DNA from 3 places in the Leclercia sp. W6 genome. Region 1 is predicted to be linked to each of the others. Evidence: predicted binding sites of a transcription regulator. Region 1 holds the regulator's gene; each other region holds the start of a gene.
What was found. Region 1 encodes Fur, which represses iron uptake genes when iron is present. Its sites were predicted from a motif close to ATAATAATGAGAACNACTATCAA; they were not measured.
Positions count from the first base shown of each region.

Region 1 (10,345 bases):
AACGGCAGGGGTCGGCGTATAGCCGTTGTTTTCCTGAATGATGACATCCACGCCGTTGGCCGCCAGCACTTCCAGTACGGAGATAAACGCTGGCTCTGACAGGGCGTGTGTATCCTTACCTACGTAACACGGACCGGTGACGCCGTTTTTGGCACGCTCTTCCGCGATGGCCTGAGCAATGGCCAGAATATGCGGCTCGTTAAAGCTATGGCGTACCGCACTGCCGCGGTGCCCGGATGTACCAAACTTAACTGCGTGTTCTGCGTTGCCCACTTCCGGCTTCAGCACGTAGTACTGCGCGGTAAGCTGGGCGACGTTAATCAAATCGCTCTGTTGTGCAGGTTGACCCGCACGATTGTGATTTGCCATTGCCTGGTCCTTCTGATGCAAGGGTTAGATAGTACCGCAAACCTTATCAATCAATTCCACCGGGAACTGCATCGACTGCATGATGTGTTCGATCATGCTGCGTTTACGTCCGGTATTGGTATTGGTGATCACCCAGTACGGTGTACCAGGGAGGTGCTTGGGTTTAGTTTGATTGCCATTCTGTAACAGCGTTTGCTCGTCACCCGCGAAATAGACGCGGGTGCGACCATGCAGTGACTCCGTCGCATCGGCAAACGCGTTGTTATCCAGTGAATAGAGTGTAGTCAGCACTAGCATAAAGCGGTTAACTGCTTTCTTCTGCTCAGCGTATTCGTCAGAAAGCAGCAGTTCGCGCATCGCACGCACTTTGTCTTTTACCTGCGTCAGCGGCTTTTCCTGGGCGACGGCAACGGGCTGGCGCGTCTCTTTGAGGGCCGGAGCGGCAGACTGCGAGGCGGCGGCCATTTTGAGCATGCGCCGTAAAATGTCGGACGCGCTCTCACCGATATGCCGCGTCTGGCTGGCGATATACTGATAGAGTTCGTCATCAACTTCGATTGTTTTCATCTTAATCCAGTGCGATATCTTATCTGAATACAAGTCGTTGGGAGTATAAGTTCAAAACCCAACAGCGGATAGCGTCAAGCCAGAATGGCGGCAAAAGTCAGAATTAACTGTTTCCTTGCAGCCGGGCGGCAGAATGGTCAACATGATACCCTAACCTGACATACGTAAAAAAAGAACTTTGCCATGAAATTGAATACCCGAGCGCAATCTGCACAATCGCCGCACAATAATTCTCCCATCGTCCTGGTGCATGGTCTGTTTGGTAGTCTGGATAATCTTGGCGTACTGGCACGGGATCTGGTGCAGGATCACGCGCTGCTGCAGGTGGATATGCGTAACCACGGCCTGTCGCCGCGCTCGCCGCAGATGACCTACGCCGATATGGCCCAGGATCTGCTGGATACGCTGAATGAGCATAATATTGAAAAAGCGATCCTGATTGGTCACTCCATGGGTGGCAAAGCGGTGATGGCGCTGACGGCGCTTGCGCCGGAGCGCATTGCGGGCCTGGTGGTGATCGACGTGGCGCCAGTGGATTACGACGTGCGCCGCCATGATGAGATCTTCGCCGCTATCAACGCCGTCACGGACGCTGGCGTCAGTACCCGCCAGCAGGCCGCAGCGGTCATGCGCGAACATCTTGATGAAGAAGGCGTGGTGCAGTTTCTGCTGAAATCCTTCGTCGACGGCGAGTGGCGCTTTAACGTGCCGGTGCTCTGGGATCAGTATGACCAGATCGTCGGCTGGCAGCCGGTACCGGCGTGGCCGCATCCGACGCTGTTTATTACCGGCGGCAACTCCCCGTACGTGACCGAAGCGTACCGTGATGCGCTGCTGGCGCAATTCCCCCAGGCGCGTGCGCATGTCATTGCCGGGGCCGGACACTGGGTACATGCCGAAAAACCGGACGCGGTGCTGCGCGCTATCCGTCGTTACCTCGCTGACACGGCAAATTGATTAAAAAGAGAGCGACTGGTCGCCTGCGGGCCTCCAGTCGTTGGCGTGCCGTTTTCGGTGATGTATGATGGCGCGCTTATCGCCCGGGCATTAGCAGGGTGTCTTGTTTCCCCCGAATTCTCAAAATCATGGCCAAAGAACACACGGACCGCACGACATTAGATCTGTTCGCGAATGAGCGTCGCCCGGGACGACCGAAAACCAATCCGCTTTCGCGTGATGAACAGCTGCGCATCAATAAGCGCAATCAGCTTAAACGCGATAAAAGCCGCGGGCTTAAACGCGTCGAGCTGAAACTGAACGCTGAAGCCGTCGATGCGCTGAACGAGCTGGCGAATGCTCGTGATATCAGCCGCAGTGAGCTGATTGAAGAGATGCTGATTTCGCAGCTCGAGAAATGGCACGGCAAAGCGTAAGTCAGAAAACTCCCCTTCTTATTGCTTTCATGTAGCACAGAGTGCAGTCCTGGGTGATTGCAGTTTCCGCAGGCTTCTCTGTTCTGCTATGATTGCCCTTATCCGTGGCTAAATTGCGCCACCATACCATTAAGTTTCAAGAGGTTATTTTACTCATGGCAATCATCGGCATTTTTTTTGGCAGCGACACGGGTAATACCGAAAATATCGCAAAAAACATTCAAAAACAGCTAGGTAAAGACGTTGCCGATGTGCATGACATTGCGAAAAGCAGCAAAGAAGATATCGAAGGTTACGATATTCTGCTGCTGGGCATCCCTACCTGGTACTACGGTGAAGCGCAGTGCGACTGGGACGACTTCTTCCCGTCTCTGGAAGAGATCGATTTCAACGGCAAACTGGTTGCCCTGTTCGGCTGTGGCGATCAGGAAGACTATGCCGAGTACTTCTGCGATGCTCTCGGCACCATTCGCGACATCATTGAGCCGCGCGGCGCCGTGATCGTTGGTCACTGGCCAACTGCTGGATACCACTTCGAAGCCTCAAAAGGTCTGGCCGATGATAATCACTTCGTGGGCCTCGCCATCGACGAAGATCGTCAGCCTGAACTGACCGCTGAGCGCGTAGAGAAATGGGTTAAGCAGGTTCGCGAAGAGCTGCATCTCGACGATATCCTCAACGCCTGAAATGCTGCGGCGCAACGTTGAAGTTGCGCCGCATTGATAGGTAATATCAATCAAAATAATTGCTACAAATTTTTAACTTTTCCTGCCATACCTGTACAATGATCCAGGTTCAAACGGGTCACCCTGTAACAAGTTTGTTGGCGGTACCACGTTTTTATAAGCATACTTTACTTGAGACTTGCAGTTTTCATTAGGTCATGGCAGTTCTATAATGAGACGCATTTCCCAGGTGCATTTTCTGTCACTTCTTCTTTAGAAGTGAATCGTTTAGCAACAGGACAGATTCCGCATGACTGACAACAACACCGCATTAAAGAAGGCCGGACTGAAAGTCACGCTTCCACGGTTAAAAATCCTGGAAGTGCTTCAGGGTCCGGATAACCATCATGTCAGTGCGGAAGACTTATACAAGCGTCTGATCGACATGGGCGAAGAGATTGGTCTGGCTACCGTTTACCGTGTACTGAACCAGTTCGACGATGCAGGCATCGTGACGCGTCACAATTTTGAAGGCGGGAAATCCGTATTTGAACTGACGCAGCAGCATCACCACGATCACCTGATTTGCCTGGATTGCGGCAAAGTGATCGAATTCAGCGACGACTCTATCGAATCACGTCAGCGTGAAATTGCCGCCCGTCACGGCATTCGTCTGACCAACCACAGTCTCTACCTGTATGGCCACTGTGCCGAAGGCGACTGCCGCGAAGATGACCACGCGCACGACGCGAAATAATTCATCCGCATACTCTGAGCCAACCTGACGGTTGGCTTTTTTTTGCCTGTCATTATGTAAAAAGCCCGGTGGCGCCTCACTGACACAGACCTACGCATTTGTAGGCCCGTGTCAGCGTAGCGCCATCGGGCGTGGCAAACAGCCGATTACTTGCTGTTGTTATTGCGGATCTCCTGCCAGATTTTATCGCAGTCTTTGGTCACGTCCTGATTGTTACCCGTTTTACGCGCCTGGATACAGGCCTGGTAATCCGCAACCCGAACGGTCTCTTGCGTCGCAAATTGCTCGTGCGCCTTCTCCTGGCGCAGCACGTCCAGCACGCTCTGGCAGGCTTCGATCTTCTCTGGCGACCCTTCAGCGGTATTGATACAGGCGCTGTAGGCCTCTTTCAGACGGGTATCTTCTTTCTGGGTCTGAGGTTGCGCGCAGGCGGTCAGTCCTGATGCCACCAGCGCGACCAGTACGATTTTTTTCAGCATAGCAGTCTCCGGTCGGCGGGGTTATCCCCCGCCGGATGTGTCATCAGAAGATGGTGAACGGGGCGATAACCATAAACTTCACGTCTCGCTCATCCTGGAAGATGTTGCCGTAACCGCCGCCGTAGCTTGGGATATCGGAATTGTTGTCATACTGCGTGAAGTGCAGTTTGAACATAGTTCCTTTCGCGCGACCATCCTGAAGGGTGTAGATCGCATCCAGACTGTAGGCCGACTCTTTAATCTTGTTAGAGGCAATATCTTCACGCTGGCCCGCGCTGTTGATCAGCCAGTCTGCCGGTTTTGCATCCCAGGCGTAAACATAAGACGCGCCCACACTCCAGCCTGCGAGGTTCCAGTTGCTCAGGTCATACATCGCGCCGAAGAAGACCGCTTTTTCGCCGTTGGCGTTGAAGTCGGAGCGGTTATCCCACCACACGTCCAGACGGCCGTTGGACGAAGCGTAGGTTGGGGTCATACGCTGCAGGAAGTAACCCTGCTGCCCTTCCGCCTTAACGTAAGTCCCTTCCAGACGTAAATCGACCTGCCCGACCTTATAACCCAGGGTCAGCGCCTGCAGCCATGCCGTGCCGTCGTAGATATCATTCACGGTGCCGCTGTCGGCTTTATCACGCGTGCCGTAGAACTGGTAGCTGGTCGAGAGCGGGCCGCCCACGATATCTAACTTGTAGCTGGCTTTGGCAAAATACTGATCGATGTAACCTTCGGCCTGACCAAAGGCGGCTTCCAGAATTAGGTTATTTTTGAAATCGTACTTCGCGCCAAAGGAGTGGAGATAATCGACGCGGGTTTTTCTGTCATTCTGATAGAACTTGTCCATCTCGAGGTGCCACGGCGCTTTGTACTCGTTGGTCCACATGTACGAGAAACTCAGCGCACCGCTGTCTCCGTAGTCAAAGTTGGCCCCGGCTTCGGCACCCTGATAGGTACCCGGCATAAAGCTCCAGTGCGGCGCTAGCAGGGTTTGACCGGTTGGCTGCAGCCAGCCGCCGCGGGCCCAGACCGGGCCGTATTTAAATTTAGCAGCCGCTTTATACAGGCTGATCCCGCTCTTATCGCCGGACCAGTCCTCTTTATAGGCTTTGTTGCTGGAGGAGAACGCAATTTCGTTCGGGTGGCCGCTGTCGCCATTTTCCGCCATTTCGATGGCTGTGAACGCAGCGAGATCAAGACCGAACATGTCGGCCACATAGCCCGACTGGAAATCAAGGTTGGCGTTCCAGGTGGAGTGAGCCAGGTTAGTTTCGTATTTGTCTGCTTCGACATTTTTGCGGTCACGTTCACGCTGCCAGTAATAAATACCGCCCGTGAGCGTGGAATCATCAATAAAACCTTCGGCCTGGGCTTTCGGAGAAACCATCCAGCCTGACATTGCTGTTACACCGGCAATAGCCAGCGCAAGCGCACTACGTTTGCCACTGAACGTACGCATAATTAATCCTCTTTGACGTATTTAAAGCGCCTTAAACGGCGAAAAACAAAAAAGTAAAAAATGGAGGTAACCAGAAATACCCGCTTACATCTCCTGTCTGTAGACTATTTTTCGCGACGCGAATTATCAATGCTTTTCAGCGATCAAAAGTCAGGATTATGACAAAGCGCACATATTTGATTGCTATTTGTAACAATCAAAACTGAAAAGAATTTTTAATTAAAATAATGCACGTAATTAGCGGGTTATTTTTAACAGACAGCTATTTAACGGCCAGTTCGATAGCTATTATCGTGAATTTGTGAAAGGGAAGAGAAAGCGAATCATTTTAAGAAATGGGATTAATTCGCAACGCGAACATATAGTCGGTTAATGGCTTGCTTGCGGGGCAAAAAAAACGCCGCTATGCGCGGCGTTTATCGAAAAATAATCAGTTACTCACCGACTTTCGTCCAGGTATCACGCAGACCGACGGTACGGTTAAACACCAGTTTGTCTGCAGTGGCGTAGCGGCTGTCGAGGCAGAAGTAACCTTCGCGCTCAAACTGGTACGCATGACCAGCAACAGCCTCTTTCAGGGATGGCTCTGCAAAGCCCTGCTTGATCACCAGCGACTCCGGGTTAATCACCTCCAGGAAGTCCTCAGCAGCACCCGGGTTTGGCACGCTGAAGAGGCGATCGTACAGACGGATTTCAACCGGCAGTGCATGAGCCGCGCTGACCCAGTGGATAACGCCCTTCACCTTGCGACCATCGGCAGGATCCTTGCTCAGGGTCTCGGCATCGTAGGTGCAGAAGATGGTGGTGATGTTGCCTTCAGCGTCTTTTTCAACACGCTCAGCTTTGATCACGTAGGCATTACGCAGGCGCACTTCTTTGCCCAGCACCAGACGTTTGTACTGCTTGTTCGCTTCTTCGCGGAAGTCGGCACGATCGATCCAGATCTCTGCGCTAAACGGCACCTCACGGCTGCCCATCTCCGGCTTGCTCGGATGGTTAGGCATGGTCACCAGCTCGCTTTCGCCCTGCGGGTAGTTTTCGATAACCAGCTTAACCGGATCGATAACCGCCATGGCGCGCGGCGCATTGTCGTTCAGATCTTCGCGAATGCAGGATTCCAGCGACGCCATCTCGATGGTGTTGTCCTGCTTGGTCACGCCGATGCGTTTGCAAAACTCGCGGATAGATGCTGCGGTATAACCACGACGACGCAGACCGGAGATGGTTGGCATACGCGGGTCATCCCAGCCTTCAACATGCTTGTCGGTCACCAGCAGGTTCAGCTTACGCTTGGACATCACGGTGTATTCCAGATTCAGACGAGAGAACTCGTACTGACGCGGATGTACCGGAATGGAGATGTTATCCAGCACCCAGTCATACAGGCGACGGTTGTCCTGGAACTCCAGCGTACATAAGGAGTGAGTAATGCCTTCCAGCGCATCGCTGATGCAGTGGGTGAAGTCGTACATCGGGTAGATGCACCATTTGCTGCCGGTCTGATGGTGATCGGCAAACTTAATGCGGTACAGCACCGGGTCACGCATCACGATAAACGGCGAGGCCATATCGATTTTAGCGCGCAGACAGGCTTTACCCTCTTCGAAGCCACCGGCACGCATTTTTTCAAACAGCGCCAGGTTCTCTTCCACGCTGCGATCGCGGTACGGGCTGTTTTTGCCCGGCGCGGTCAGCGTACCGCGGTATTCGCGGATTTCGTCAGCGGAAAGCTCGTCAACGTAGGCCAGACCTTTGTTGATCAGCTCTACGGCGTAAGCATACAGCTGGTCAAAATAGTCGGAGGAGTAGCAGATGTCGCCAGACCAGTTGAAGCCCAACCATTGCACGTCGTTCTTAATGGACTCTACGTATTCGATATCTTCTTTCACCGGGTTGGTGTCATCGAAACGCAGGTTGCATTGGCCCTGGTAGTCCTGCGCGATGCCGAAGTTCAGGCAGATCGATTTCGCATGACCAATGTGCAGGTAGCCGTTCGGCTCCGGCGGGAAACGGGTATGAACTGTGGTGTGCTTACCAGTGGCCAGATCTTCATCAATGATCTGACGGATAAAGTTGCTCGGGCGGGCTTCAGCCTCACTCATCGTGGATTCCTCAAAGCGTAAACGACGTATAACGGCATATGATCTTATAAGCCGGGCGTAGTGACAACCTTTAGTTACGCAAAAAACGGTCTCTGAAGAGAATTATGAGGGCGATTGCTGCAAAAAAAAGCGGCGGGGATATCCCCGCCGCTCAGGCACTAACGCTTACTCAGGAGCACTTATTTGCCTTTAATTTCATACAGTGGTGTCTGGCCAGCAACGACCTGACCCTGCGCCTTAATGACCAGGCCGCTGAAGTCATCGATATTGCTGCAGACAACCGGGCTAATCATCGAGCGCGCGTTGGCGTTCAGGAAGTCGAGATCCATCTCCAGAACCGGCTGACCCGCAACCACTTCCGCACCCTCTTCGACCAGGCGTTTGAAGCCCTGACCACCCAGCGCAACGGTATCGATACCCATGTGGACAACGATCTCCGCGCCTTTCTCGGTTTCCAGGCAGAACGCGTGGTTAGTGTTGAAGATTTTAACGATGGTACCGGCAGCCGGAGAGACCACGGTTTTATCCGTTGGTTTCACCGCCACGCCATCACCGACAGCTTTGCTGGCGAAGGCTTCATCAGGCACCTGCTCCAGGGCCACTACGTCGCCGGTCACTGGCGAAACCAGTGCTGCGATGGTGGTCGCGTTGGCAACAGCCTGTGGCTTAACAGCCGCAGGTGCGGCAGCTGGCGCAGATGTCGCTTCAGCAGCGGCAACAGGACCGGTAGTTTTCATCGAATTGGCGATTTTCTCAGCCACGAAGCCAACGATAATCTGCACGCTAGTTTTGTTCAGACGAATGACGCCAGATGCGCCCAGGCGCTTCGCCATTGCTTCGTTGACCAGAGAAGAGTCTTTCACGTTCAGACGCAGACGGGTGATGCAGGCATCGATACCGGTCAGGTTATCGGAGCCGCCAACTGCCGCGATGTACTGACGCGCCAGACCAGAAACGTCTTCATTGGTTGCAGCACTGACATTCACATCCTGACCATCTGCTTCGCTACCGGCAACCGCCAGCTCACGGCCCGGGGTCATCAGGTTGAATTTGGTGATGGTGAAGCGGAACACCACGTAGTAGATAGCGAAGAACACCAGACCTTGTGGGATCAGCATGTACCAGTGAACCGCCAGTGGGTTACGGGAAGAGAGCACCATATCCACCAGACCAGCACTGAAGCCGAAGCCCGCGATCCACTGCATACTTGCTGCAATGAATACAGAGATACCGGTCAGTACGGCGTGGATCACATACAGCACAGGCGCCACAAACATGAAGGAGAATTCCAGCGGCTCGGTGATACCGGTGAAGAAGGCCGCGAATGCGCCCGCCATCATAATACCCAGTACCTTCGCTTTGTTCTCAGGACGTGCGCAGTGGTAGATAGCCAGCGCAGCACCCGGCAGACCGAACATCATAATTGGGAAGAAGCCCGCCTGGTAGCGACCGGTGATACCGATAACTGCTTTACCTGCTTCGATGGACTGTGCACCGCCGAGGAAGTTAGGGATATCGTTGATACCGGCAACGTCAAACCAGAATACGGAGTTCAGCGCGTGGTGCAGACCGACCGGGATCAGCAGACGGTTGAAGAACGCATAGACGCCCGCACCGACAGAACCCAGTTTCTGGATCTGTTCACCGAAGTTCACCAGACCGTCGAAGATCACCGGCCAGATGTACATCAGGATGAAGGCCACAACGATCATCACAAAGGAGGTCAGGATCGGCACCAGACGACGGCCGCTGAAGAAGGAGAGCGCTTTTGGCAGCTCAACACCACTGAAGCGGTTGTAGAGTTCAGCGGAGATGATACCCACCAGGATCCCCACGAACTGGTTGCTGATCTTACCGAACGCAGCCGGCACCTGGTCGGCGGGGATCTTCTGGATCATAGAAACCGCAGCCGGGGAGCAGAGCGTGGTCAGCACAAGGAAGCCCACGAAGCCGGTCAACGCCGCAGCGCCGTCTTTATCTTTGGACATACCATAAGCCACACCAATGGCGAACAGTACGGACATGTTATCGATAATGGCAGAACCGGATTTAATGAAGAACGCCGCTAACGCGTTGTCTCCACCCCAACCCACCGGGTCAATCCAGTAACCGACACCCATCAGTATTGCCGCCGCTGGCAGCGTGGCGACCGGCACCATTAAGGCGCGGCCAACCTTTTGTAAGTAACCTAAAATGCTCAATTTGTTCCCCCTATGAGACCCCTATAACGGTATGTTCTCAGCTGTGTTTTTATTGTGTCACTAACTTGTAAATACAGTTGATGATTCACTGGCTTTGAGAGTGTGTGGAAAATTAATTCGTATCGCAAATTAAACGCGTACTTTTTGTGAGTTTTGTCACCAAATATTGTTTATCCCCCTCCCCTGCACTGGCAAACAGGGAAAACTTATTTTATGATACGAAAAATCAAGACGGATTGCCCCCTCTCGGTGTGAACCAGGTTAGGCTTATAGCATGCCCCGACAAGCAATCCGCCAACTTTTACTAAAACTTCAGAGGTGAATAATGAGACTGATCCCCCTGGCAACCGCAGAACAAGTAGGTAAATGGGCTGCTCGCCAT
Region 1 is NZ_CP031104.1:2,326,202-2,336,546, forward strand. Features, by position in the region: gene pgm (phosphoglucomutase (alpha-D-glucose-1,6-bisphosphate-dependent)) at 1-369, opposite strand, end outside; gene seqA (replication initiation negative regulator SeqA) at 394-936, opposite strand; gene ybfF (esterase) at 1,120-1,893, shown strand; gene ybfE (LexA regulated protein) at 2,022-2,309, shown strand; gene fldA (flavodoxin FldA) at 2,465-2,995, shown strand; gene fur (ferric iron uptake transcriptional regulator) at 3,285-3,731, shown strand; gene chiQ (ChiQ/YbfN family lipoprotein) at 3,878-4,210, opposite strand; gene chiP (chitoporin) at 4,254-5,660, opposite strand; gene glnS (glutamine--tRNA ligase) at 6,095-7,762, opposite strand; gene nagE (N-acetylglucosamine-specific PTS transporter subunit IIBC) at 7,942-9,963, opposite strand; gene nagB (glucosamine-6-phosphate deaminase) at 10,289-10,345, shown strand, end outside.

Region 2 (10,345 bases), 1.4 Mb from region 1:
ATGGTGACGGCGCTGGAGCGGATGATGACGACCCAGCAGCGTCTGCTCTCTGATATCTCCCACGAGCTGCGCACCCCGCTGACGCGTCTGCAACTGGGCACCGCCCTGCTGCGCCGCCGCAGTGGTGAGAGCAAGGAGCTGGAGCGTATCGAAACGGAAGCCCACCGTCTGGACAGCATGATCAACGACCTGCTGGTGATGTCGCGCAATCAGCAGAAAAACGCGCTGGTCAGCGAAACGATGAAGGCTAACCACTTGTGGGGCGAAGTGCTGGATAACGCCGCCTTCGAAGCGGAGCAGATGGGTAAATCGTTCACCGTTAATTTCCCGCCGGGCCCGTGGCCGCTGTACGGTAACCCGAATGCGCTGGAAAGCGCGCTGGAGAATATCGTCCGTAACGCCCTGCGCTACTCGCATACCAAAATCGAGGTGGCGTTCTCGGTGGATAAAGACGGCATCACCATTAACGTGGATGACGATGGTCCCGGCGTCAGCCCGGAAGATCGTGAGCAGATTTTCCGTCCGTTCTACCGTACTGACGAAGCCCGCGACCGTGAATCTGGCGGCACCGGGCTGGGTCTGGCGATTGTCGAAACCGCCATTCAGCAGCATCGCGGCTGGGTGAAAGCGGACGACAGCCCGCTAGGTGGGTTGCGTTTAACCCTCTGGCTGCCGTTGTATAAACGTTCGTAGTTATTATGCCGGGTAGTGGCTTCGCCTTACCCGGCCTGGTTTCCCCACAATCTCCGCGAATTATTCTCGATCTTCCCGCTTAAACGCCGTTTCTGCATGGTTCTGGTCCAGCTTGTTGACAAGCCCGCCGCCGCCAGCAGACGCTGATACTGTTCGTCGTCAAACGGCATATGCCAGGCGATAGCGCAGGCGTCCTGTACCGATACGTCGCTCAGGCGTGACGCCAGCTCCAGGGGCGCATCCGCCGATACCTCTCCTGCCAGCACCACCCGATAGAGCCAGCCGGTTTTCGCCGCGTTCTGCATCTGCGTAGCCATATCGCTGATGCCGAAATGGAAGTTGAGTTTGAAGCACGGCGAGCGCGGCTGGGTCACCTGGATCAGGGCATCCCCCCAGCGAAAGATGTCGCCGATAAAGACGTTCTTCTCCGTCAGCCCCTCGGTTGAGAGGTTTTCGCCAAACGCCGGGGCGACAAAGAGATCGGCCTGAGCGGGAAATTCCCTTGCCCAGTGCTGATAGTGCTCTCGCGGATAGTGGCACAGCGCGCGATCGGGCCCGCCGTGGATCTTCTTTTCCGCCTGCTCGTCACCTGCCAGTCCAAGGTCGGTTAAGGTCAGCTCACCGTCGACCTGCACTTTAGCAATTGCGCTCGGGCGGCTGCCGTCGTAGTCCCTTACCTTGCCTGTAAACACATTCACCGGGTAATGCATCTCTACTCCTTCAGATACAAAAAAAGCGAGTCATCAGACTCGCTTCTCACAGAAGGCTTTGCAACCTTATTTTTTAGCAGCGAAACGTGCCGCAGCTTCGTCCCAGTTGACGACGTCCCAGAAGGCTTTGATGTAGTCCGGGCGACGGTTCTGGAATTTCAGGTAGTAAGCGTGTTCCCACACGTCCAGGCCCAGGATTGGGAAACCGGATGCGCCAGAGATTGCTTCGCCCATCAGCGGGGAGTCCTGGTTAGCCGTAGAGACTACCGCCAGTTTGTCGCCTTTCAGAACCAGCCACGCCCAGCCGGAGCCGAAACGGGTAGCAGCCGCTTTTTCAAACTCAGCTTTGAAGTTCTCAACGGAGCCGAAGTCACGCTCGATAGCGGATTTCAGGTCGCCCTGCAGGGTAGTGCCGGTTTTCAGGCCTTTCCAGAACAGGCTGTGGTTAGCATGGCCGCCCGCGTTGTTGCGCAGTACGGTTTTCTTGTCGGCTGGCAGTTGATCCAGTTTGGTGATCAGCTCTTCAACCGGCAGGCTCGCGAATTCTGGCAGGCTTTCCAGCGCCGCGTTGGCGTTGTTAACGTAAGTCTGGTGGTGTTTGGTGTGATGGATTTCCATCGTCTGCTTGTCGAAATGCGGCTCCAGGGCGTCGTAAGCGTACGGCAGGGATGGCAGGGTATAGCTCATAATCATCTCCATTATTGTCGGGCGGCAAACGTGTTAATGCCGCGTAAGCAGTTGGTTCATTATAGTTAATTAAATGATATTGAAAATGTTTATCAATGCCGTAGTTTTAATATGGTTATAACTTTTCGTTATGTCACTGATCTGGCGGGGGCTGCGGAGAAGTCAGGGGTAGAGCCGGGATTCTATTACGCGGCGTTATGGCTGCGGTGGCGCCACTGAACCGGGGTCATCCCCACTTCGCGGTTAAACACCACCGAGAAGTAGTTGCTGTCCTCAAAGCCGCACTGCATCGCCACTTCGCTGACCATCAGCTCGGTATGCTGCAGCAGATACTGGGCGTGGCAGATCCGCAGCTGACGCAGATAGTGGTTCACCGTCATGCCGGTCTGGGTGCGGAACTGCTGGCGCAGGGCTCGCTCGCTGCACTGCTCCTGCTCGCAAAACTTCTCCAGCACAAAGCTGCGGTTCAGGCTGCCGGACAGCGCGGTGATAAGCTTATCCAGCAGCGCTTCCGGCTCGCTGGCGGTCGGGTTGTCCGGGGCGTAGCGGTAACGTTTGAGCATGATCACCAGCTGGGCAAACAGCAGCTCCGCCAGGTCATAGCCGTGGGGATCGTCCTTCAGGCTCTCCTGCTCCAGCTGGGCAATGATCTGGCGCACCTGAGTCATACCGTTGCTGCCAAGCCGCCAGTGCGGTGCCCCGCGGGCGTTCATAAAGCCGGGGATGTTGGCTCCCCAGTCCACGTTGAGCTTCAGCCGGTCGGGGCAGTAGATGATGTTCTGAAGCACCAGATCGTTCACCGAGGCGTAGGAGTGTTTATCTTCCGCGCGGATGTAAAACAGGTCACCGCGGGTAATACGGTAGGGGCGATCGTTGAGGATATGCAGGCCGTTGCCGCGCCACACCAGCACCAGCTCGCAAAAGTCGTGGGTATGTTCGGCAAAGACATTCTGCGGATAGCGGTCCGCCACCGCGACGGCCTGAGCAGCGGATGCAAAAAAATCGGCTCTGCGAAGAATCAACTGTCCTGCCACGTCACAACCTCACCGGGGAATAACCTGACATTATTACCCGCTTTACGGCAATAAAACGGTGATTTTCCTCGCGTTACTGAAGTGAAGCATCCCGGCCCTGGCGAATATCGCGCGGCGACCAGCTAAATTCCCGGCGAAACAGGGTCGAAAAGTGGTTACTGTCGCCGAAACCGCAGCGATAGGCGATATCTGTGACGCTATCATCGGTATGGCGCAGCAGATGCCGCGCTTTAATCAGCCGCAGCCGGTTCAGGTAGCGCTGCGGCGTCTGCCCGGTGTGCTGTTTGAGCTGGCGATGCAAGGTGCGCAGCGAAAGAGAGAAGTTATCCGCCAGCGTCTCCCAGCAGACATCCTCCGCGTAGTGATCTTCCAGCCAGGCCATCAGCTGGTTGAGGCGGGCGTCGTTATCCGCCGCCCCTTCGACCAGGCTGCCGCGGCGCAGCAGCACCAGCAGCTGCATAAAGAGGATTTCACGGCTGGCGAGGGCGTGCGTCTCCTGCCCCTCTTCAGCCTGCTCCATCTGGCTCACCAGCTGGCGCACCTGTTGCAGCGTGGCCTGGTTCACCCGCCAGTGCGACGGATAGTGCCCGTCCTGCTCCTGGGGCAGCAGCTGATTCAATCCCGACAAAAACTAGAACGCCTCCGGGGAGCGATAGAGCACGTTGGTCAGGCACAGATTATCGGTATGTTCATACATGTGCCGGTCATGATCGCGCACAAAGCAGACCGTTCCGCCGCTGATGGTGTACGGCTGGCCGTTGAAGACATGGATACCCGTACCGTGCTCCACGATCACAATCTCATGAAAATCATGATGATGTTCCGGAAAGGCAGCCTGGGGCAGCCGCGGCTCAATCGCCACAGGCGAGTGGCCTGAAGGAAAAAAATCCACGCTGTGCAGTACGGTCATAACGGGTCACCAGATGATAAGAGTTCTCAAAATAGTAATTTAGGGCTCCCCGCCTCACCTTAAATTTTCGACAGCAAATGGCGCAAACCCTGTCGCTTTTTCAAGAAGCAGCGGGAAAGATCTGGAAATGCGGTCACCGTCACATCGCCTGCAAGAGCCGTTAAAAACAGAAAATGTGAACTCTCTCACGTTCATCTTTGCTTTCTTGCCAGCGCCAGAAATGCACTGTCAGTGGCAAGAAGGTCGCCTTTCCTTCCCTTTTTTACACTGTCCGGCAATGACTTCAGGAAGGACCGGACCATGACTTTTCGCCATTGTGTGGCTGTCGATTTAGGCGCATCCAGCGGCCGGGTGATGCTGGCAAGCTACCACCGCGAGGCGCGCACGCTTCAGCTTCGCGAAATCCACCGTTTCGTTAACTGTCTGCAAAAGCGGGACGGCTTTGACTGCTGGGATATCGACACCCTGGAAGCGGAGATCCGCACCGGGCTGAATAAGGTTTGTGAAGAAGGCATTCGCATCGACAGCATCGGGATTGATACCTGGGGCGTGGATTATGTGCTGCTGGACAGCCACGGCCAGCGCGTCGGCCTGCCGGTCTCCTACCGCGACAACCGCACCGACGGGGTAATGACGCACGCGCTGGCGCAGCTGGGCAAAGCGGAGATCTATGGCCGCAGCGGCATCCAGTTCCTGCCCTTTAATACCCTTTATCAACTGCGTGCCCTGGTTGAGCAGCAGCCGGAGCTGGTGGCGAAGGTCGCCCACGCCCTGCTGATCCCGGACTACTTCAGCTACCGCCTTACCGGCCAGATGAACTGGGAATATACCAACGCCACCACCACCCAGCTGGTGAACATCAATTCCGATACCTGGGACGAGAACCTGCTCAACTGGACCGGCGCGCCGCGCGACTGGTTTGGCACGCCGACCCATCCGGGCAATGTGATCGGTCACTGGATTTGCCCCCAGGAGAATGCCATCCCGGTGGTGGCCGTCGCCAGCCATGACACCGCCAGCGCGGTGATCGCCGCCCCGCTGGCCTCAAAGGATGCAGCGTATCTCTCCTCCGGCACCTGGTCGCTGATGGGCTTTGAGAGCAAAACCCCCTACACCAGCGATAGCGCGCTGGCGGCCAACATTACCAACGAGGGCGGCGCAGAGGGCCGCTACCGGGTACTGAAAAATATTATGGGGCTGTGGCTGCTGCAGCGGGTGCTGAAGGAAAAAGGTATCAGCGACCTGGCTGCCCTGATCGCTGAGACGGAAACCCTGCCGTCGTGCCGCTTCCTGATCAACCCCAATGACGATCGCTTTATCAATCCGGCCAATATGAGCGCCGAGATCCAGGCCGCCTGCCGCGAAAGTGCGCAGCCGGTGCCGGAGAGCGCCGCCGAGCTGGCGCGCTGCATCTTCGACAGCCTCGCCCTGCTCTATGCCGAGGTGTTGCACGAGCTGGCCACCCTGCGCGGGAAGCCGTTCAGCGAGCTGCACATTGTGGGCGGCGGCTGCCAGAACCAGCTGCTCAACCAGCTGTGCGCCAACGCCTGCGGCATCAAGGTGTTAGCCGGGCCGGTCGAGGCTTCCACCCTCGGCAATATTGGCATTCAGCTGATGACCCTCGACGAACTGAACAACGTCGACCAGTTCCGCCAGGTGGTGACCGGCAACTATGGCCTGACCACCTTTACCCCTCATCCCGATCATGAGATTGCCCGCTACCGGGCGCAGTTTCAGCAACAACGACCGACAAAGGAGCTTTGCGCATGACCACTCAACTTGAACAAGCCTGGGAACTGGCTAAACAGCGTTTCGCCGCCGTGGGCGTGGATGTCGAGGAGGCTCTGCGTCAGCTCGACCGTCTGCCGGTCTCTATGCACTGCTGGCAGGGTGATGACGTCGCCGGTTTTGAGAACCCGGGCGGCGCGCTGACCGGCGGTATTCAGGCCACCGGTAACTATCCGGGCAAGGCACGCAACGCCGCCGAACTGCGGTCCGATCTGGAGCTGGCCCTGAGCCTGATCCCGGTCCCTAAGCGCCTGAACCTGCACGCTATCTATCTGGAATCCGACGAGCCCGTCGAGCGTAACGCCATCAAACCGGAACATTTTAAAAACTGGGTCGAGTGGGCGAAAGCCAACAAGCTGGGGCTGGATTTTAACCCCTCCTGCTTCTCGCATCCGCTGAGCGCCGACGGCTTTACCCTCGCCCACGCTGATGACGAGATCCGCCAGTTCTGGATCGACCACGTGAAGGCCAGCCGCCGCGTGTCGGCATACTTTGGCGAGCAGCTTGGCACCCCGTCGGTGATGAATATCTGGATCCCGGACGGAATGAAAGACATCACCGTTGACCGCCTCGCCCCACGTCAGCGCCTGCTGGCGGCGCTGGATGAAGCCATCAGTGAAAAGCTGAACCCGGCGCACCACATCGATGCCGTGGAGAGCAAGCTGTTCGGCATTGGCGCCGAGAGCTACACCGTGGGCTCCAACGAGTTCTACATGGGTTACGCCACCAGCCGCCAGACCGCGCTGTGTCTGGACGCGGGCCATTTCCATCCGACTGAGGTCATCTCCGACAAGATCTCCGCCGCGATGCTCTATGTGCCGCACCTGCTGCTGCACGTCAGCCGTCCGGTGCGCTGGGACAGCGACCACGTGGTGCTGCTGGATGACGAAACCCAGGCCATCGCCAGCGAGATTATCCGCCATGACCTGTTCGACCGGGTACATATCGGCCTCGACTTCTTTGATGCCTCCATCAACCGCATCGCGGCGTGGGTGATCGGCACCCGCAACATGAAGAAAGCCCTGCTGCGCGCCCTGCTGGAGCCCACCGCCGAGCTGCGCGCGCTGGAAGCCGCGGGGGATTACACCGCGCGTCTGGCCCTGCTGGAAGAGCAAAAATCACTGCCGTGGCAGGCGGTATGGGAGATGTACTGCCAGCGCAACGACGCCCCGGCGGGCAGCCAGTGGCTGGATAACATCCGGGCGTATGAGCAGGACGTATTAGCCAATCGTAAGTAAAGACATTGCCCGGCGGCGCTTTGCTTGCCGGGCCTACGGGTAAAACCAGGCCGGGTAAGCGAAGCGCCGCCGGGCATTTTCAAAGGAAACACAGAATGCAGACCATCACTCAATCCTGGTTCGTCCAGGGCATGATCAAAGCCACCTCCGACGCATGGCTGAAAGGCTGGGACGAGCGCAACGGCGGCAACCTGACGCTGCGCCTGGATGACGCGGATATCGCCCCGTTTGAAGCGGATTTCCACGCCAAACCGCGCTATATCGCCCTGAGCCAGCCGATGCCGCTGCTCGCCAACACGCCGTTTATCGTCACCGGTTCCGGCAAATTCTTCCGCAACGTACAGCTCGATCCCACCGCCAATTTAGGGGTGGTAAAAGTGGACAGCGACGGCGCGGGCTACCACATTCTTTGGGGGCTGACTGACGAAGCGGTGCCAACTTCTGAACTGCCGGCCCACTTCCTCTCCCACTGCGAGCGCATCAAAGCCACGGGGGGGAAAGATCGGGTGATCATGCACTGCCACGCCACCAACCTGATCGCCCTGACCTTTGTGCTGGAGAACAACTCAGACGTCATCACCCGCCAGCTGTGGGAAGGCAGCACCGAGTGTCTGGTGGTCTTCCCGGATGGCGTGGGCATTCTGCCGTGGATGGTGCCGGGTACCGACGAAATCGGCAGCGCCACGGCGGTGGAGATGCAAAAACATTCGCTGGTGCTGTGGCCATTCCACGGCGTGTTCGGCAGCGGCCCGACGCTGGACGAAACCTTTGGCCTGATCGATACCGCCGAGAAATCTGCCGAAGTGCTGGTAAAAGTTTATTCAATGGGTGGCATGAAGCAGACCATCACCCGGGAAGAACTGATTGCGCTGGGTAAACGCTTTGGCGTTAACCCGGTGCAGTCAGCGTTAGATCTCTACAAATAAGAACATCGCGCCCCGCTCATTGAGACGGGGCGAACCTACACCTGCAAACCCTACAAAACTCAATTAAGTGGAGTAAAAGCAATGAAAATAAAGACAAGCTTGATCCTCACCGTTGCCGCCCTGGCGTTGTCCGGTTCTGCTTTAGCTGAAGTGAAAATCGCCCTGGTGGCGAAATCCTTAGGTAATGGCTTCTTTGAAGCGGCAAACGTGGGTGCCCAGGAGGCAGCTAAAGAGTTGGGGGATGTCAAAGTCATTTATACCGGCCCGACCACCACCACCGCAGAAGCCCAGATCGAAGTGCTGAACGGATTGATCGCTCAGGGTGTCGATGCGATCGCCATCTCCGCCAACGATCCTGACGCCGTGGTACCGGTGCTGAAAAAAGCGATGCAGCGCGGGATCAAAGTGGTCTCCTGGGATTCCGGCGTGGCGAAAGCCGGGCGCCAGATCCACCTTAACCCTTCTAATAACGCGCTGATTGGCGAGACCAACGTCAAGCTGGCGGCCGACGCGCTGAAAGCGCTGAATGTGGAGAAAGGCGACGTGGCGGTGCTGAGCGCTACCCCTACCTCTACCAACCAGAACACCTGGATTGCCGAGATGAAAAAGGTGCTGCCGCAGTACCCGTCCGTCAATCTGGTGACCGTGGCCTATGGCGACGATCTCTCTGACAAGAGCTACCGCGAAGCGGTTGGCCTGCTGAAAACCTACCCGGATCTGAAAGTGATCGTCTCCCCGTCGTCAGTCGGCATCGTGGCGGCGGCGCAGGCGGTAAAAGATCAGGGCAAGATCGGCAAAGTGTACGTCACCGGCTTAGGGTTGCCGTCTGAAATGGCGGGCGCGGTGAAATCTGGCGCCAGCAAGAGCTTCGCCATCTGGAACCCTATCGACCTCGGGTATGCCGCGACCTATTTAGCGGACGATCTGGTAAAAGGCACGGCGACCAAAGACGAAGCCAGCATGGGTAAACTGGGCAAAGTGAAGCTGGATGCCGACGGCAGCGGCGCGATGGCTGAGCCGTTCGTTTACGATGCCAGCAACATTGATAAGTTCTCGAAAATCTTCTGATGCGTTTTGTGGGCCGGATAAGCGTAGCGCCATCCGGCCTACAAAATCCCCTATGGTGGAGAACTATCATGACCCCATTACTGGCACTCAACGGCATCACCAAGGTTTTCCCTGGCGTGCGTGCCCTTGAGAACGTGCAGCTTGAACTCTGGCCCGGCAAAGTCACCGCGTTGATTGGTGAAAACGGCGCGGGCAAATCGACGCTGGTGAAAGTGATGACCGGCATCTACCAGCCCGACGCGGGCGAAATCCTCTATAAAGCGATCCCCATTCAGCTGCCGACCCCTGACGCGGCGCACAAGGTGGGGATTACCGCCATCCACCAGGAGACCGTGCTGTTCGATGAGCTGTCGGTCACCGAAAATATTTTTGTCGGTCAGTACCTCTATAAAGGCTTTTTCAAAAAGCTCGACTGGCCGGAGATGCACCGCCGGGCGCAGGCGATCCTCACCCGTCTGGAGGTGCAGATTGACCCGCGCGCCACGCTGAAAACCCTCAGCATCGCCCAGCGGCATATGGTGGCCATTGCCCGTGCGCTCTCTTTTGACGCCCAGGTGGTGATCCTCGATGAACCCACCGCCGCCCTGTCGCAGCATGAAATCCTCGAGTTCTATCAGATTGTCGAACGCTTAAAGCAGGAGGGAAAAGCCATCCTCTTTATCTCCCACAAGTTCGACGAGATTTTTGAGCTGGCGGATCACTACACCATCCTACGCGACGGCGTGTTTGTCGGCGCCGGGGCCATCAACGACATCACCGAAGAGCGGATGGTGGCGATGATGGTGGGTCGCGCCATTACCCAGACCTTCCCAAAAGTGGAATGTGAGAAGGGCGACATCGTCCTGGAGGTGCAGGATCTCTGCCACCCCACCGAGTTCGCCAATATTTCGTTTACCCTGCGCAAAGGCGAAATCCTCGGCTTCTATGGCCTGGTTGGCGCCGGGCGTACCGAGCTGATGCAGGCGCTCTCCGGCGTCTCGCGCCCCTCCTCCGGCAGCATTGTGCTGAACGGCAAAGCGCAGCATTTCCGCCAGCCGGCGGACGCCATCAAAGCCGGGATCGTCTGCGTGCCGGAAGAGCGCCAGAAGCAGGGGGCGATTATCGAGCTGTCGATTGCCCAGAACATCAGCCTGCCGCAGCTTAGCAAGCTCAACGCCAGCGGCGTGCTGAATGACGATCGCGAGTGGCAGCTGGCGGATGAATATGCGAAGCGGCTACAGGTGAAAGCCTTTAGCTGGAAGCAGGCGGTGGAAACCCTCTCCGGCGGCAACCAGCAGAAAGTGGTGATCGG
Region 2 is NZ_CP031104.1:3,760,061-3,770,405, reverse strand. Features, by position in the region: gene cpxA (envelope stress sensor histidine kinase CpxA) at 1-693, shown strand, start outside; gene yiiM (6-hydroxyaminopurine reductase) at 720-1,403, opposite strand; gene sodA (superoxide dismutase [Mn]) at 1,470-2,090, opposite strand; gene rhaR (HTH-type transcriptional activator RhaR) at 2,276-3,124, opposite strand; partial or broken gene rhaS (HTH-type transcriptional activator RhaS) at 3,198-4,034, opposite strand; gene rhaB (rhamnulokinase) at 4,335-5,804, shown strand; gene rhaA (L-rhamnose isomerase) at 5,801-7,060, shown strand; gene rhaD (rhamnulose-1-phosphate aldolase) at 7,156-7,986, shown strand; gene rhaS (rhamnose ABC transporter substrate-binding protein) at 8,068-9,054, shown strand; gene DVA43_RS18385 (sugar ABC transporter ATP-binding protein) at 9,123-10,345, shown strand, end outside.
Region 2: a site for Fur is predicted at 2,164-2,186, ahead of sodA (superoxide dismutase [Mn]). Genes of this name have one in related genera too.

Region 3 (10,345 bases), 660 kb from region 1:
GAGCTCCTCGACCAGGGCGCTTTCGGCACCGTGTTGCAATAAAAAAAGGCCGCACTGAATACACAGTCGCGTAACGGCGCGTTGTGAGGATTGATCTGCCTGCATCTGTTGCCCTGAGGAGAGAGTGACGAGTGGATAGCCGGAATGTCTACTTTTAGCACACAACCCGGTGGCGTTTGCTCTGGGCCAGATCAAGGTTTAAGCAGATTAGTGCTGTAAACAGGTATTACGTTCAGCTGATTAATTATTAATTTCTATGCATTTTATATTTACATATTTATTTAATTTATATTTAGAATATCTAATTTGCTCTTTTTAAAAATATCGCGCGCCAGGGGTTAACATTGCGGCGTTATTTTGCGATATTAATGCCGTTTTGGCGGTGTATACATTTGTGATGCTGATTCTTATCGCAATCTCATTTCGTTCAGCTAATAGAAAAGGAAAGACATTACATTTTTACGTCGCCCTGTTAGACAAACAGGTATTTCAATTGGATGAAAGACGTGGAATGAACGTATGAATGGATTCGGAGCGAAAATGCCGTCATTGATCTGTAAGAGTGTAATAATAATTGGAAAGTCACCCATAATGCAGACCGGCCTCGGCAGCATTATGTCTCGCTATTTCCCGGACTACGATCGTTCATACTGTCGGACCCATGAAGAGCTGACGCTTCTTCAATTGCGTCGTGCAGGCGTGGTCATCGTTGATATTTCAGATGAACAGCGTAATTCGCGTAATATTTGCAATCAGTATCACGTATTACAAAATCAGTATCGGGATATTCACTGGATATTTTTGGTTTCTCGGGCAATTTACCCCCTCGCTGTTGAGCACTTAATGCGTCCAGAAAGCACTTTGCTATCCAACATGGAGCCCATCGAAAGTGTGGTTAAGGCTATCCGGGCGGGTAGTGAAAACGCTGAACGTATTAGCCAGACGCTATTAATCCCCGATCCAGATGATTTATATGACAATCAGGACGAAGTCATGTTGACCTTCTCAGAGCGTAAAGTATTACGCTTACTGGGAAAAGGTTGGGGTATTAATCAAATCGCCGCATTGCTGAAAAAGAGTAATAAAACGGTAAGCGCGCAAAAAAACAGTGCCATGAGAAGACTTGCTTTAACGAGTAATGCCGAAATGTACGCGTGGATTAACAGCACTAAGGGAATGAAAGAGCTGAGTTTATTCTCTGCCTATGGAGAGCAAGACGAATGGAAAAGAGCGCGCCAAAAAGACATATCGCTATCGTCGAAAAGTGCATGATGAGTGCTATGGGGCTGAAGCATCTTTTTGCCAGTCCCTCACTTAAAGGTTATGAAGTCCACCTTTTTAATAATATTAATAGTTTCCAGTCATCACTTAGTTTTGTTCCATACACGTCGTTAATTTATTCACTCTCGGATGAGCGGGAAGAACGGCGTAATTGCCTGGTCTGTATTAAGGAAGTGGCCACCACGTACGGCATGATTCAGCGAATTGTGCTCGCATCAGATGAGGCAGAAGCGAGCCTGATTAATCAGCTTTCGCCGTCACGCCTGCATGGCGTCATTCTCAAATCTGAGCCACTCGCCGAACTGCAGGAGCAACTCAGCAAAATATTGAGTGAGAACCGACGGGTCAATGACAGTCATAATAACCACTGGAATATCCATCGTGGGAGACTGCTGAGCCCAACCGAGCGCGCCATTTTGCAGTTTATGTCGTGCGGCTTCTCCATCCCGGAAATCGCCACCCGGCTCGATCGCAACATCAAAACCATTCGTGCGCATAAATTTAATGCCATGATTAAGCTCGGTGTGCGTTCCGACGTGGGATTACTGCACGCGGCGGACATCCTGACGCATTTTCCCGTCCCGGATCCCCGCAACTCGCGCTTCATGTCCCAGCACTTTTCATAGCCCATGCGAAAGTCTGCGCCAGAACGGTTCTGGCGCGGGACTTACAGGCAAACGTCTACCCATGTTGCCTGAGTAAGTTCGGCCATTCTTTCCGGAGAAATACGGACCGCGCTGTGGATCGCACCGGCAGCGGGCAGCACTTCCGCATACTGTTTTAGCGAGATGTCACAATAGACCGCCAGCGGCGTTTCCAGTCCGAAAGGGCAGACGCCACCCACAGGATGCCCTGTGATTGTCACCACCTCGTCACTGCTCAGCATCCTGGCCTTTGCGCCAAACGTCTGCTTCAGCTTTTTGTTATCAAGACGCGCATCGCCTTTGGCAACCACGAGGATCATCTCATCTTTAATTTTTAGCGACAGCGTTTTCGCTATCTGACCCGGCGCGACATTGTGGGCCTCGGCAGCCAGCGCAACGGTAGCGGTACTCTGACCCAGTTCGATGACTTCAACATCCGGGGCGTGGTCAGCAAAAAACTGGCGCACAGACTGCAAACTCATTGTTTCCTGCAGAAAATACTCTGTGTAGTCGGTCATAAGAAATTATGCTCTGTAAATATTTACCAGGTCACACACTTCTTATATCAGCGATTTCTGGATCCTCTTCACAATCACGGAAACCGGTTACAGTAACCGGTTGCAGACCATGATATGGAGATTAATACTGATTACGTCACTTCCCCTGTATCCAATAATAAGAGTCGATTATGAAACCTATCCGTTTGAGCAGTACCGCTGGTAAGCGAACCAGCAAGGTGGTGAAAGTGGTATATGGAACACCGTGCGGCGTCACAGCGCCCGAAACGATCGTCTGACAGGAGAGCCGTTATGTCTGCCAACCATGCTGCGTTTAACCTGATATTCCGATTTGTTGAAAACTATGTCAGCCCCATTGCCGGACGCATCTCCTCTCAGCGTCACGTGATGGCGATCCGTGACGGCTTTATCTCCGCGATGCCGTTTATGATTGTTGGCTCGTTCTTATTAGTGTTTGCTTACCCGCCGTTTTCGCCGGACACCACATGGGGCTTTGCCCGCGCCTGGCTGGATATGGCAAAACAGTTTGAAGGCCAGATCCTCACCCCCTTCGATATGACGATGGGCGTGATGTCCCTCTATATCTGTGCCGCTATCGCCTACAACCTCGGCAAGCACTACGTTAAGTCGCATCAGCTCGACCCCTTCATGTGCGCCATGCTGTCGCTGATGGCCTTCCTGCTGATCGCCGCGCCAAAAACTAAAGGCGCATTGCCGGTGGATAGCCTCGGTGGGACGGGGATCTTCACCGCCATTCTGGTGGCAATCTACTGTGTGGAGATGATGCGTTTTCTGAAGGCGCACAACATCGGTATTCGCCTGCCCGACCAGGTGCCGCCGATGATCAAGAACTCCTTCGACCTGCTGATCCCGGTGCTGGTGGTGGTGCTCACCCTCTATCCGCTGAGCCTGTTCATTCAGTCTGAGTTTGGCATGCTGATCCCGCAGGCGATCATGGCCATCTTTAAACCGCTGGTCTCCGCGGCGGACTCGCTGCCGGCGATCCTGCTGGCGGTGCTGATTGGTCACCTGCTGTGGTTTGCAGGTATCCACGGGGCGGCGATTGTCTCCGGTATGCTGCAGATGTTCTGGCTCACCAACCTGGGGATGAACCAGACCGCGCTGGCGCAAAGCGCGCCGCTGCCGCACATCTTTATGGAGGCGTTCTGGACCTTCTTCATTGTGATTGGCGGCTCCGGGGCGACGATGGGGCTGGTGTTCTGCTATCTGCGTAGCCGTTCGGCGCACCTGCGTTCTATTGGACGGCTGAGCGTGGTGCCGAGTATTTTCAACATCAACGAACCGGTCATCTTCGGGACGCCTATCGTGATGAACCCGGTGTTCTTTATCCCGTTCCTGCTGGCGCCAATGGTCAACGCGGTGCTGGCGTGGGCGGCGATGAAGCTGGATCTAATTGGTCGCGTGATTTCGGTGGTTCCCTGGACCGCTCCTGCGCCGGTGGGGGCTGCCTGGGCGCTGGGCTGGGATTTCCGTGCGGCGATCCTGGTCCTGCTGTTAGCGATGGTTTCCGCCATCATCTACTACCCGTTCTTTAAGGTCTACGAGAAGCAGCTGCTGGCGCAGGAGGCCGAAGAGGCCCAGCGTGCAGAAGAAGAAAGTCAGCAGGTCGCGTAATAAAAGCAAAACGGCAACCCTCGGGTTGCCGTTTTCATCTATTGGACCTGACAAACTACTTCAGCGTGCAATCGCCGCACTGCTGAACGTCCGGCAGGCGATAGCGCTGACAGCAGGTACGACGCACCAGCAGGCCGTCGCGTGGAACAACGGTGCGGTAAAGCGGGTTGTCACGCCCATCGGAGAGCTGGCGGGCAAAGAAAATCGCCTGACGCAGCGCGTCCACTTTCTCATCCCCCAGCAGGGGTTTCATTTCGGTCAGATACCAGTGAATTAAATAGCCGGTATTGCTCCAGATAAGTTTGCCGTTGATCTCACCCGTCGCTTCCAGCACGTCAACCACCGGGACCAGGGCGCGCGTCACCAGCATTTCCATACGCTGCTGGGGCGACAGCGAGGTTGCCTGGCTGTCTTCCTGAACGTCGATCCAGAAGCAGGCCGCGCGTCCGGTTTCGTGAAACTCAACGTGGAAATGTTCCGGGGAAATATCCAGCGCCACATCCTGGGTCAGCAGGGCCAGCATCATCGGTGGAACCATCAGCCCGATATACCACTGTGCCCACAGCGACAGCAGCGGCTTGTTTTCCCGCGCCATCGTGGGCTGGTTGCGGTAAATATGATCGGAGTAAGTCGCCAGCAAAGACTGCAGTTCGGCAGGACGCTGCCACTGCGCCAGCGTCATGGCGTGATGAGGATGGGGTTCGTCCAGCTTGATGACATCCAGCAGATAGGCACGCGTCTGACCGATAGCGTCACGCATCGCGTCCGCAAGCCCTGAAGGCCTGGTCGACAGCGGCGTTTGCCAGATAATATTCTCAACAGCGTGTGCGGAACGTGTGGCCATAAGTTAGCTGGATAAAAATCTAAATGATAATGATTGCCAATCCTAACTATAGATAAAACCGTGCGCAAGGCTTTTTACACATCCGGCCTTAACGCTGACAAATGAGAAAATCTATCATATGATATTGGTTATCATTATCGATTTGAGAGACGAATCATGTTGAGCAGAGCGTTGGGAAGTGGATGGGGCGTGATACTGCCGGGGATGGTCATGGCCGGGCTGGCGTGTACCGATCTGTCGTTAGCGGTCTGGAAAGTCATTATCGCGTCGGGCTTGCTGATTTCATCCGCCATGATCTGGCATAAACAACTGCGGCATTTCGTGCTGCTGCCATCATGTGTTGCGCTGATTGCGGGAATGTGGGTGCTGGTAATGAATCTGAACTAACGGGAGAAGAAGAGAGAAAAGCAGGAGAGATAAGATAATTGGTGCGAGGGGGGGGACTCGAACCCCCACATCCTAAGGACACTAACACCTGAAGCTAGCGCGTCTACCAATTCCGCCACCTTCGCACAGTCATCTTATTTTTTGATATCGCCTCGTTGGTGCGAGGGGGGGACTCGAACCCCCACATCCGTAAGGACACTAACACCTGAAGCTAGCGCGTCTACCAATTCCGCCACCTTCGCCCAGTGCGAGCAATATCAATCATGGTTATTGGTGCGAGGGGGGGGACTCGAACCCCCACATCCGTAAGGACACTAACACCTGAAGCTAGCGCGTCTACCAATTCCGCCACCTTCGCAGACCATCGATACAGTAAAAGTATCGTAACCACGGAGGCGCATTCTAGATGTTTTCAGCTTTTCGTCAACAGATAATTGTGCGGGAGTTATTATTTGCTGCAAAAATGGCCTGAACGGGCGGCTCAGGCCAGCGGGAGACGTTACTTCTTCGCCTGGCGGGTCATGATGGCGCGGTAGATCTTAAAGCGGCCAGTTTGCGCCAGCACTTCGTGGAAGCCGAAGACTTCATCCAGCACTTTCGGGTACGGCAGGAAGGCGTTCGCCACGATGCGCAGCTCACCGCCGCTGTTCAGATGGCGTACCGCGGTACGAATCAAGGTCTGCGCGGCTTCGAGGCTGGTTTCCACACCGTCATGGAATGGCGGGTTGGAGATAATCATATCGAAACGGCCGGTGACGTCGGAGAGGACGTTGGAGGCAAAAACTTCGCCCTCAATGCCGTTGGCCGCAAGGGTCGCGCGGCTGGCTTCGATGGCGGATGCGCCCACATCGGTGAGGGTTAAACGCACTTTCGGCGAGTGGCTTGCGAGGACCGCGGAGAGCACGCCTGCGCCACAGCCGACATCCAGCACTTTACCTTTGGTGTGCGGCGTAAAAGTGGAGAGCAGCAGCTGGCTGCCCACGTCCAGACCGTCGCGGCTGAAGACGCCCGGAAGGGTTTTGATGGTCAGGCCATCCAGCTGATATTCACCCCAGTATTTTTCCGCGTCGAAGGTCGGTTTTTTGTCCAGACGGCCATGGTACAGGCCGCAGCGACGGGCGCTGTCGACTTTGTTCAGCGTGACGTACTCCGCCAGCATCTGCTCGGCGCTGCGCACGCCGCTGCGGTTTTCACCGATCACGAAGATATCGCAACCCACCGGCAGGAGGGAGAGCAGGTTCATCAGCTGGAACTGGGCTTCGGGTTTGTTCTTCGGCCAGTAGTAGATCAGCGTATCGCAGTCGGCCACGTCGCTCTGCTCAGCCACCAGGCTGAAACGGACGCGCTCACCCATCTGACGGCTCAGGACCTGCCAGTGGTGATACTGCTGGGTGTGCGCACGGCTGTCGGCGCACTCGAAACGGGCAGGCAGGTCATCCTGCATATCTCCGGCAAACAGAATACGGCTTTGTTCGAAATCATCACTGTGACGCAGCAAGACTTCACTTGCCGGGGTAAATGCAGACATGAATTGTTCCTCAATAAACACAGGCGGGGATTATAGTAGGTAGATGGCGCAGATTCGACACATTTGCTATATTTGCGCGCCTGACAGACAGGAGTTTTCGCAATGGCATCCCGACGAGACAGGCAACTACAGCAACTGGGCATCACCCAGTGGGCGCTGCGCCGCCCGGCGGCCTTGCAGGGCGAAATCGCTATCTCGCTCCCGGCGCATATTCGTCTGGTGATGGTGGCGCAGAGCCTGCCCGCGCTGAACGAGCCGCTGATCGCCGACGTACTGCGGGCGCTGAGGCTGAGTGCCGATCAGGTGCTGCAACTGACGCCCGATCGCGTGGCCATGCTACCCGAGGGCAGCCGCTGCAACAGCTGGCAGCTTGGCGTAAGAGAAGAGATTGCTCTGGAGGGGGCGAGTATGGCCTCTCCGGCGCTGGACGAACTTAACGTAAACCCGGCGGCACGTCGCGCGCTGTGGAAACAAATCTGCGAACATGAACACAATTTCTTCCCTCACGACGACTGATTTAGCGCAGGCTTTTGAGATCGAAAAACGCGCCCACGCCTTTCCGTGGAGTGAAAAAACCTTTGCCAGCAACCAGGGTGAGCGTTACCTGAACTATCGGCTGGATGTCGATAACCAGCTGGCGGCATTTGCCATCACGCAGGTCGTTCTGGATGAAGCGACGCTGTTTAACATCGCTGTGGATCCTGCTTTCCAGCGCCGTGGGCTGGGCAGAGAACTGCTGGAACATTTAATTCTCGAGCTGGAAGCCCGAGACGTGTTCACGCTGTGGCTGGAAGTACGGGCCTCGAACGTCGCCGCCATCGCACTCTATGAAAGCCTGGGCTTCAATGAGGCGACGATCCGCCGTAACTATTACCCCACCGCAGAAGGACGTGAAGACGCCATCATCATGGCTCTGCCGCTTGGATAACTAAAAAGGTTGTAACAATGAACTGGGACTGGATTTTCTTTGACGCCGATGAAACGCTGTTTACCTTCGATTCGTACGGCGGCTTACAGCGGATGTTTCTCGACTACAGCGTGACCTTTACTGCTGAAGATTTCCAGGCTTACCAGATGGTGAATAAACCGTTGTGGGTGGATTACCAGAACGGGGCGATCACCGCGTTACAGCTGCAGCACCAGCGTTTTCAGGGGTGGTCGGAGCGCCTGAACGTTCCGCCAGGCGATCTGAACGACGCCTTCCTTAATGCAATGGCTGAAATCTGCGCTCCGCTGCCGGGCGCCGCGTCGCTGCTCGCCTCCCTGAAAGGCAAGGCGAAGCTCGGGATCATTACCAACGGCTTTACCGCGCTCCAGCAGATCCGCCTTGAGCGGACCGGTTTCCGTGACTACTTTGATTTATTGGTGATTTCAGAACAGGTGGGCGTGGCAAAACCGGCCCCGCAAATCTTTGATTATGCGCTGGCCCAGGCCGGAAACCCTGACCGGGCGAAAGTGCTGATGGTGGGGGACACGGCGGAGTCGGATATCCTTGGTGGGATGAACGCCGGGCTCTCCACATGCTGGCTGAACGCGCACAACCGCACCCTGCCGGAGGGGATCACACCGACCTGGACCGTGACCTCCCTGAGCGAACTGGAGCAACTCCTGTGTAAACATTGATTGCCTGCCCCCCATTGATGGGTAAAATAGCCGCATTTTCGTATTCATGATGCGCGGCTCACTGCCGCGCTTTTTAAAGAAGATTGAATTATGACGTTGTCTCCTTATCTGCAAGAGGTGGCGAAACGCCGTACTTTTGCCATTATCTCTCACCCGGATGCCGGTAAAACCACCATCACTGAAAAGGTGCTGCTGTTCGGACAGGCGATCCAGACCGCCGGTACGGTAAAAGGCCGTGGCTCCAGCCAGCATGCAAAATCGGACTGGATGGAGATGGAAAAGCAGCGTGGGATCTCGATTACCACCTCCGTAATGCAGTTCCCGTATCACGACTGCCTGGTGAACCTGCTCGATACCCCGGGGCACGAAGACTTCTCCGAAGATACTTACCGTACCCTGACGGCGGTGGACTGCTGTCTGATGGTGATCGATGCCGCAAAAGGCGTTGAGGATCGTACCCGTAAGCTGATGGAAGTTACCCGTCTGCGCGACACGCCGATCCTCACCTTCATGAACAAACTCGACCGTGACATCCGCGATCCGATGGAGGTGATGGATGAGGTGGAGCGTGAGCTGAAGATCGCCTGTGCGCCAATCACCTGGCCAATTGGCTGCGGTAAGCTGTTTAAAGGCGTTTATCATCTCTACAAAGATGAAACCTACCTCTACCAGAGCGGTAAAGGTCACACCATTCAGGAAGTGCGCGTCGTTAAAGGGCTGGATAACCCGGATCTGGACGCGGCTGTGGGCGAAGAGCTGGCAGAACAGCTGCGTGAAGAGCTGGAGCTGGTCAAAGGCGCTTCCCACGAATTTGATAAAGAGCTGTTCCTGAGCGGTGAAATCACGCCGGTCTTCTTTGGTACCGCGCTGGGTAACTTTGGCGTGGACCATATGCTGGACGGTCTGGTGGAGTGGGCGCCGCAGCCAATGCCGCGTAATACCGACTCCCGTGAAGTGGTTGCCAGCGAAGAGAAGTTCACCGGCTTCGTCTTTAAGATTCAGGCCAACATGGACCCGAAACACCGCGACCGCGTAGCCTTTATGCGTGTGGTATCCGGCAAATATGAAAAAGGCATGAAGCTGCGCCAGGTGCGTACCGGTAAAGATGTGGTGATCTCCGACGCGCTGACCTTTATGGCCGGTGACCGTTCCCACGTGGAAGAGGCGTATCCGGGCGACATCATTGGCCTGCATAACCACGGCACCATCCAGATTGGCGACACCTTTACTCAGGGTGAGATGATGAAGTTCACCGGTATTCCGAACTTCGCACCGGAGCTGTTCCGCCGTATCCGCCTGCGGGATCCGCTCAAGCAGAAACAGCTGCTGAAAGGGCTGGTTCAGCTGTCGGAAGAGGGGGCGGTGCAGGTATTCCGTCCTATCGCCAATAACGATCTGATTGTCGGCGCCGTGGGCGTGCTGCAGTTTGACGTGGTGGTTGCCCGTCTGAAGAGCGAGTACAACGTTGAAGCGATTTACGAATCGGTCAACGTGGCGACGGCGCGCTGGGTAGAGTGTTCTGACGTGAAGAAATTCGAAGAGTTCAAGCGTAAGAACGAGGTTCAGCTGGCGCTCGATGGCGGTGATAACCTCACCTATATCGCCCCAACCATGGTTAACCTGAACCTGGCGCACGAACGTTATCCGGATATTCAGTTCCGCAAAACCCGCGAGCATTAATCCCTTCCCGGAGCACGGCAGCCGCCGTGCTCTGCTTAAATCCCTGCCTTATTAATCCCTTGCGGAATGTTCTTAATTCAACGACTTTTGCTGCTTATTGCTCATTTTTTGCCCAATTCTGAAAGCGGACCTGTGAGAGTGATCTATATTTAACTCAGTGTTTAACACCGGGCGCAGATGAAAGTTTCATTCAATGCGTGTTGAT
Region 3 is NZ_CP031104.1:2,985,052-2,995,396, reverse strand. Features, by position in the region: gene DVA43_RS14640 (threonine/serine exporter ThrE family protein) at 1-105, opposite strand, end outside; gene DVA43_RS14635 (response regulator transcription factor) at 541-1,272, shown strand; gene bglJ (DNA-binding transcriptional activator BglJ) at 1,272-1,907, shown strand; gene DVA43_RS14625 (YbaK/EbsC family protein) at 1,949-2,407, opposite strand; gene DVA43_RS14620 (PTS sugar transporter subunit IIC) at 2,735-4,078, shown strand; gene fhuF (siderophore-iron reductase FhuF) at 4,134-4,922, opposite strand; gene DVA43_RS14610 (DUF1435 domain-containing protein) at 5,079-5,309, shown strand; tRNA gene DVA43_RS14605 (tRNA-Leu) at 5,349-5,434, opposite strand; tRNA gene DVA43_RS14600 (tRNA-Leu) at 5,466-5,551, opposite strand; tRNA gene DVA43_RS14595 (tRNA-Leu) at 5,581-5,667, opposite strand; gene rsmC (16S rRNA (guanine(1207)-N(2))-methyltransferase RsmC) at 5,809-6,837, opposite strand; gene DVA43_RS14585 (DNA polymerase III subunit psi) at 6,940-7,353, shown strand; gene rimI (ribosomal protein S18-alanine N-acetyltransferase) at 7,322-7,765, shown strand; gene yjjG (pyrimidine 5'-nucleotidase) at 7,783-8,460, shown strand; gene prfC (peptide chain release factor 3) at 8,551-10,140, shown strand.
Region 3: a site for Fur is predicted at 5,041-5,063, ahead of fhuF (siderophore-iron reductase FhuF). Genes of this name have one in related genera too.